2 regions of the Acinetobacter sp. ANC_7634 genome follow, and region 1 is predicted to be linked to the other one. Evidence: predicted binding sites of a transcription regulator. Region 1 holds the regulator's gene; the other holds the start of a gene.
What was found. Region 1 encodes PhoB, which activates phosphate uptake and scavenging genes when phosphate is short. Its sites were predicted from a motif close to TGTCATNAANCTGTCATAA; they were not measured.
Positions count from the first base shown of each region.

Region 2: the regulator PhoB is predicted to act here: its motif matches at 2,056-2,074, upstream of AC1M9A_RS05960 (inorganic phosphate transporter).

Region 1 is NZ_JBWYIT010000002.1:72,047-76,250, forward strand. Features, by position in the region: gene asd (archaetidylserine decarboxylase) at 1-845, shown strand, start outside; gene phoR (phosphate regulon sensor histidine kinase PhoR) at 888-2,249, opposite strand; gene phoB (phosphate regulon transcriptional regulator PhoB) at 2,260-2,970, opposite strand; gene AC1M9A_RS04170 (TetR/AcrR family transcriptional regulator) at 3,199-3,885, opposite strand; gene AC1M9A_RS04175 (SDR family NAD(P)-dependent oxidoreductase) at 4,084-4,204, shown strand, end outside.
Region 2 is NZ_JBWYIT010000003.1:201,199-205,402, forward strand. Features, by position in the region: gene AC1M9A_RS05955 (hypothetical protein) at 1-85, shown strand, start outside; gene AC1M9A_RS05960 (inorganic phosphate transporter) at 160-1,782, opposite strand; gene metH (methionine synthase) at 2,241-4,204, shown strand, end outside.

The DNA of each region.
Region 1 (4,204 bases):
GTCTGACAAATTTAAAAAAGAAACTATTTATTCAAGCGCAGCAAATCGTCCCGCAACAAAAACTCAGCCGTTTGGTGGGTAAAGTCGCAGCCAGTGAAAACCCAGTATTAAAGAATGTTGTCATTCAAGCATTTAAAGCAAAATATGGCATTGATATGTCAATTGCTGAGCAACAAAATGCCTTGAAATTTAAATCCTTTAATGAGTTTTTCACTCGCTCTTTGAAAACAGGCGTTCGTTCAATTGATCCTAATCCTAAAAGTGTCGTGTCACCTGCAGACGGTGCAATTTCACAATTGGGTAAAATCAATGAGGGCGATATTTTTCAGGCAAAAGGTCAAAGCTTTTCAGTTGAAAAGTTAATTGGTGATCCTCAATTGGCAGCACCATTCAAAAATGGTGAATTTGCAACAGTGTACTTATCACCGCGTGATTATCATCGTGTGCATATGCCTTATTCTGGTACATTGACTGAAACTTTATATATTCCAGGTGAATTATTTTCAGTCAACCAAACTACAGCTGAAAATATTCCGGGTTTGTTTGCACGTAATGAACGAATGGTATGTTTATTCGATACTGATATTGGTCGTATGGCTGTTGTTTTAGTTGGCGCAATGATTGTTGCTGGAATTGAAACTGTTGCGACAGGTAAAGTAAAACCAACAGGTCGCTTAGAGCTGAACCATCATGCGATGAAACTTGAAAAAGGTGATGAGCTCGGACGTTTTTATTTGGGTTCAACGGCTGTAGTTTTGTTTGAGAAAGATAAAATGCAATGGGACCAAGCATTTAAGGCGAACTCAACTGTAGTAATGGGTGAAGCGTTGGGTCATCTTATTTGAGTATATCTTTTGAATAAAAAAAAGCGCCTAAGGCGCTTTTTTTTATTCGTGCATTTTATACAAGCGTTCTTTGGGAAACACGGCAATAAATGTAGAGCCTTCGTTTTCTTTCGACTCGATTTCAATATGTGCGCCATGTTGCATAAGTACGTGCTTAACGATGGCAAGGCCTAAACCAGTACCACCTGTTTGACGACTGCGTGCACTATCCACACGATAAAAACGCTCAGTTAAACGCGGTAAGTGTTTTGGATCAATTCCAATACCAGTATCCTGAACAGAAAAATAGCCACGTTCTCCATCATCATGCCAGCCGATGGTGATGGTGCCACCTTTCGGGGTGTACTTTATGGCATTGGTAATTAAGTTGCTAAATGCACTCGCCAATTCCATATCTGAACCAATTAAGTCACAGTGGCTGTCTATATCAAGGTTAAGTGTATGACCATAATCAATATTGTAAGCTTGCGCATCATCAAACAGATGGTTCATTAAACTTGGCATTTCGATAATTTGATTTTTCGCAATTTGTTTTTCATTTTCTAAACGAGACAAAAGCAAAAGATCATTGACCAATGCATTCATGCGTTTAGTTTGCGATTGCATTTGTTCAAAGGCACGTTTCCAACGCGGATTGATATCTTCTTGATCTGTGAATGTTTCGATATACCCACTTAACACTGTGAGTGGTGTTCTTAATTCATGTGAAATATTGTCAACAAAATCTGAACGCATTTGCTCGAGATTTTTCATACGCGTAATGTCGTGCGCAACTAAGAGGCGACTTTCATTGCCAAAGCGAGTCAGTTTGATTTGCGCGTACTTATTATCATGGTTCACCAATTTAATTTTTACACCATCTGGTGCTTGATGGGTATTATGAAAATATTCAATAAAATCTGGCTGGCGAATAATCGTGAGCAGGTTGCGGCCACGATCAACAGCTTGAATGCCAAATAACTTTTCCGCAGCAGGATTCCACCATTCGATTTGATGGGAATCATCCGTAAGAATAATCGCTTCTGATAAAGCCACGAGAGAAGATTGAGTTCGATCGATCAGTCCAACCATTTCAGACTGAACAATACGTTCTTGGCGTTGAGCCCGATATACATTGAACAGTAATGCCCCCCAGATTCCATTTAAATTTGGTGGTACATCGTAAGGACGATTCGAAATCCAATCATTGACTAAATATAATGAGCGTAATTGGATACCAAAAAATATGAGACAGGCAATGCCTAAGCATATCCAAAGATAGCCAATCCCTAACCCGATACAGCCCGCAATAATCAGTAGAAATACCAGTAAACGTAAGTCTTGCTTGGCAAAAGTCCATAAACTGCTATATAGAAACTTTTGATGTTCACGTGCCAATTCTGGGACGGGGTAGGGTTCGTACATAAAATCTAAATTAACCTAAAGCAACATCAGCTCGTGTTGAAAAACGATAGCCAGTACCACGCACAGTTTGAACATAACGGTCTGCACCATAAGGTTCGAGCACCTTACGTAAGCGACGGATATGGACGTCGATGGTTCTGTCTTCAATATACACATTTCCACCCCATACCTGATCAAGTAATTGAGCACGGGTATAGGCACGTTCTGGATGAGTCATAAAGAATGCCAATAGACGATATTCTGTTGGCCCCATATCAAGAATATTTTGATTATAGCTGACACGTTGGCTTACTGGGTCAAGAATTAAGCCATTTGCATCAATGGTTTTTTCGCCATTTAACGCATTTGCACGTCTTAACACTGCTTTAATACGGGATACCAACTCACGTGTTGAAAATGGTTTCGTCATATAGTCATCTGCACCAGCATCAAGACCTTGAACTTTATGATCTTCTTCGCCACGCGCAGTCAACATAATGACTGGAATTTCTGAAAGTGTTTCATCACGCTTAAGGCGACGACACAAATCTACGCCACTCACGCCACCCGGTAACATCCAGTCGAGTAGGATAAGCGCTGGACGTTGATCAACAATCATTTGATGTGCTTGTTTCGCATCTTCTGCTTCCAAGCATTGAAAGCCTGCCATATCTAAAGAAGTATGGATCATTTCCCGAATTGGGAGCTCGTCGTCGACAATTAAAATGTAGTCATCTTTCACAACGCAATATCCTATGATGAACGGTGAACCGTTTTATATTTATGACAGGCTTATTACAAAGATTAATTATGACAGTATCATTGCAAGATGGAAATCGAAGTTAAATATAGCAATGTTTTGTGACAATTAGGCTGATATTTTGTCTCATTGATATTTATTAATCTGAAATTAAATCAATATCTTAAATTTACTTACGATTTGTCACAATTTCTTCATCTTAATTTGATGCTACTTTTTCATTAGATCATTCAATAGGGCGAGAAAAACGGTTTTACATGCCTGAACGACCTCAGCACGTGGAAGTTTAAAACCACCTACTACCCAGCGAACAGCAACTTGAGTGACATAGCCATTTAGACCAGTTGCAATCAAGGAGATCTCTTTTTCAGTGAGATGGGTATGTGGCATCATTAATGTGACAAAGGCATGAATCATTCGGTCGAAACGGCCCATTGTTTCTTGAATGGTTGCATGATTATGAAGTTCTTGGACGAGCATTGCATCAATATAAATAATCCGAGCGGTACGCGGATCATCTTCTAAAAAACTAAAGAACGCATTTAGACCTGCATCAATCATGTTTAGAGGCTCAGGAGAGGCTTTCATAATAGCTTGCATTAATGTTTGTTGAAGCTTCTCAATCAGTTCTAAAAAGATCGTTTGGAATAAGTTTTCACTTTTCTTAAAAGATTCATAAAAGTAACGTTCAGTTAATTTCGCTTGTGTGCAAATATCTTTAACGGTTACTGAGAAAAAACCATGAGTTCCATATGCTTCAATACCCGCTTCAATAAGTTTCTCACGGCGTGCTTGTTTGCGTTCAGTTAAGGACATCCCTTTAAATTGACGCTCTTTTGCGGGAGGCTTTTCAATCGCTTGCTCGTGTTCTGATGGAGTGAGGTTCTCTGGGTTCATAGCAATTCGAGTCTTTTTATAAAAGTGTTATGCTGCGGTCAGTATAGAGTACTGATCAGCTAAAGATACTAAATTGGCCTATAGTAACAATAAAAATGGTCGATAGTTACATTGACAATAATAATTGTCAAAATTATAGTGAACATGAATGACCCAGATCAACGCTGTGGTGCATAAAAATCAAAAAAAGGATTCACAATGAAAAATTTTAAAAACAAAGTGGCTGCAATCACAGGTGCAGGTTCTGGTATTGGTCAACAACTTGCGGTGTTACTGGCTAAGCAAGGTTGTCATTTGTCTTTAAGTGACGTAAATGAAA
Region 2 (4,204 bases), on a different contig from region 1:
CACCGCCCTACCATTTGCCGCATTATATGGTTTTGCTGAGGAAAAACTCCCCTTGAAAAAACTTTGGTCTAAATTCCAAAAATAAGTGTCATAAACAATTGATCATAAAAAAAGCGCTGATTGTTCAGCGCTTTTTTAGTCTTTAAGTATTGAATTCAATCAGGTGAACTGAAGGAACAACCAGAATAAACCACCTGACAAACAGATTGTTGCTGGCAGTGTGAAAATCCACGCTGATAAGATTGTGCGAACCATTTGGAAGTTTAAGCCCGACTTATTCGCAACCATCGTACCTGCTACAGCAGAGTTTAAAACGTGTGTTGTTGACACTGGCATACCAAAGCCATCAGCAGCAGCAATCGTTGACATTGCAACTAACTCTGCAGACATCCCCTGACCATAAGTCATGTGTTGTTTACCAATACGTTCACCAACGGTAACAACAATACGTTTCCAGCCTACCATCGTCCCTAGACCTAATGCCAATGCAGTCGCAACTTTCACCCATGTTGGAATGTATTGAAGGAATGAATCTAAGTTATCACGGTAGTTGTCCACTGTTTTTTCTTGCGCTTCAGTCATGGCAGGTAAAGCTTCTGCTTTATCTAAACGCTTGAATGCAGTCGTGCTGAGGTACATATCATTACGGAATTCAGCCACTTGATCTTCAGGAACATCTTTAATGGATGTGTAGCTTCCTACTTTTTCACCTAAATGATCCGTCAAGCTTGCCAAAGCTGGCACAACTTCAGGTGTGATTTCTTTGGTTTGGATATATGACGTGATAATTTGACGTGCTTTTTCATCTGGAATATCTTGGTGATTTGGATAAATCAAATCAGCAGTTTGAGCAGATAACTGACCAAATGTTTGGATATGTTGTTGATCTAGACTCTTGTTTAAAGAGTAAGCCAATGGCACGATCCCGATCAGAATCAACATAATCAGACCCATACCTTTTTGACCATCATTTGAGCCGTGTGCAAAACTTACACCGGTACACGTGAAAATCAAAATGGCACGAATAAGTGGCGGCGGCGGTTTATTCCCTTCTGGTGGTTGGAATAATTCCACTTGTTTCTTAAAGATTTTTTTAACCAATAAGAACAATACAGCCGCAAATGCAAAACCGATTAATGGTGAGAATAAAAGTGCTTTACCCACTTTCATCACCTGTTCCATGTCTACACCTGACGCACCATTACCTGCGTTTAAGATGTAGTTCATGATGCCCACACCTAAAATCGAACCGATCAGTGTATGAGAGCTAGAAGCAGGGATACCGAGGAACCAAGTTCCTAAGTTCCATACGATTGCGGCAATCAACATGGCAAAGACCATGGCAAAACCAGCACCTGAACCGACGTTCATAATCAATTCAACAGGCAATAGCGCGATAATACCGTAGGCAACTGCACCACTTGCGACCATTACGCCAAGGAAGTTACAGAAGCCTGCCCACATTACAGCGACAGGTGCAGATAAAGCGTTGGTATAAATAACTGTTGCCACAGCATTGGCCGTGTCATGGAAACCGTTAACGAACTCGAAACCCAATGCGATAAACAATGCCGTGGCCAACATGATCACAGCATAAAGATTTAAAGCAGGCACATGAGATAAATCAGCAGCCAACTGAAAACCAATGTAAATCAAGGTTGAAACAATCAGTGTAAGGAACACTGGCATAAAGAATTTCGGCGTTGGCACGTGAACATTCGTCGACTGCATAGGCGTTGACGATTGTGCTGAATCTGAAACTGGAGTTTGATTAGAATTCATGCAAGCAGAGAAAGAGGATAAATATCCCCTCTATTGTTCAATTTAATTATTACAATTATATGACAAAGAGCTGTCATATAAGTCATCCAAACGACACTTATTTAAGAAAATTAAACTTTAAAAACAAACAATATTCAAAATTTAACAATAATAATCAGATAGTTAATACAAAAGCCTCATCTTTAATCTTTATTTCAATCGGTAATTAAATAGATGAAATAAAGATGACATCACTGTCACATTTGTTACAACGGCAGTTATTATTACATTAGATTATGACAACATGATGAAATATAGACAGTTTCAGTTTTGATAGATTGATCATCGTAGTTGATGGATGAAATTCATCCTTAATTTTTTGGGAATAGGTTCATAAATTTTTATTTATCAGAAAAGTGGACGTAACTCTGCTAAAATATTGCACCATTATTTGTGCAGATTTTTGTGAGAGTCATTTGATGTCTACCCTCGCCACCTTAAAAGCGCTTCTTGCCAAACGTATCCTGATTATTGATGGTGCAATGGGTACCATGATCCAACGCCACAAATTGGAAGAAGCTGATTACCGTGGTGAACGTTTTGAGGATTGGGCCTACGACCTTAAGGGTAATAACGACTTATTGGTTCTAACTCAGCCACAGATTATTCAAGGCATTCATGAAGCTTATCTTGAAGCTGGTGCAGATATTATTGAAACCAACTCGTTCAATGGAACGCGTGTTTCAATGTCTGACTACCATATGGAAGATTTGGTTCCTGAGATTAACCGTGAAGCAGCTCGAATTGCCAAAGAAGCATGTAAAAAATACTCAACACCTGAAAAGCCACGTTTTGTCGCGGGCGTATTAGGACCAACGTCACGTACCACTTCAATTTCACCAAATGTAAATGATCCGGCATTCCGTAACATCACCTTTGATGAGTTAAAAGTTAACTACATTGAAGCGACTAAAGCATTGATTGAAGGTGGTGCAGACATCATCTTGATTGAAACGGTCTTCGATACCCTAAATGCCAAAGCTGCGATCTTTGCAGTGAAAGAAGTGTTTAAAGAAATTGGTTACGAACTGCCAATTATGATTTCGGGCACCATTACCGATGCATCTGGCCGTACACTCACAGGTCAAACCGCAGAAGCATTCTGGAACTCAATGCGCCATGCAGAGCCTTTATCGATTGGCTTTAACTGTGCACTGGGTGCAGATGCGATGCGTCCACACGTCAAAACCGTGTCTGACGTTGCGGATACTTTTGTATCAGCGCATCCAAACGCTGGCTTACCAAATGCCTTCGGTGGTTATGATGAAACTCCTGAAGAAACTGCAGCATTTATTAAAGAATTTGCTGAAAGTGGCTTAATTAACATTACGGGTGGTTGTTGTGGTACGACGCCAGATCATATTCGTGCGATTGCGCAAGCAGTTGAAGGTATTGCACCGCGTCAAATTCCTGAAATTGAGCCTGCATGTCGTTTAAGTGGTTTAGAACCATTTAACATTACTAAAGATTCTTTATTTGTGAACGTCGGTGAACGTACCAACGTGACAGGTTCTAAAAAATTCCTTCGTTTAATTAAAGAAGGTAACTTCACCGAAGCTTTAGATGTTGCTCGCCAACAAGTTGAAGCCGGTGCGCAAATCATCGACATCAACATGGATGAAGGGATGCTGGATTCGCAAGAAGCGATGGTACATTTCCTGAATCTGATCGCGTCTGAGCCTGATATTTCACGTGTGCCAATCATGCTTGACTCTTCTAAATGGGAGATCATTGAAGCAGGTTTGAAATGCGTCCAAGGTAAAGCAGTTGTTAACTCGATTTCCTTAAAAGAAGGTTATGACGAGTTTGTAGAACGTGCTCGCCTATGCCGTCAATACGGTGCGGCAGTGATTGTCATGGCGTTTGATGAAAACGGTCAGGCGGATACTGCTGAACGTAAAAAAGAAATCTGTAAGCGCTCTTATGATGTCTTAGTCAACGAAGTGGGTTTCCCATCTGAAGATATTATTTTTGACCCGAACGTGTTTGCGGTCGCAACAGGTATTGAAGAACACAACAACTACGGTGTGGACTTCATTGAAGCCACCGGTTGGATTAAACAAAACCTGCCAAATGCGATGGTGTCAGGCGGGATCTCAAACGTATCGTTCTCATTCCGTGGGAATGAGCCTGTTCGTGAAGCGATTCATGCGGTGTTCTTATATCACGGCATTCAACAAGGCTTAACCATGGGTATCGTCAACGCAGGTCAGCTTGCGATTTATGATGATATCGATGCTGAGCTGAAAGAAGCTGTTGAAGATGTGGTGCTGAACCGTAACCAAGGCGCAAGCGGTCAAGAAGCGACTGAAAAATTACTCGCTGTTGCGGAAAAATATCGTGGTCAAGCGGGTGCGCAAAAAGCCGAAGAAAACCTTGAATG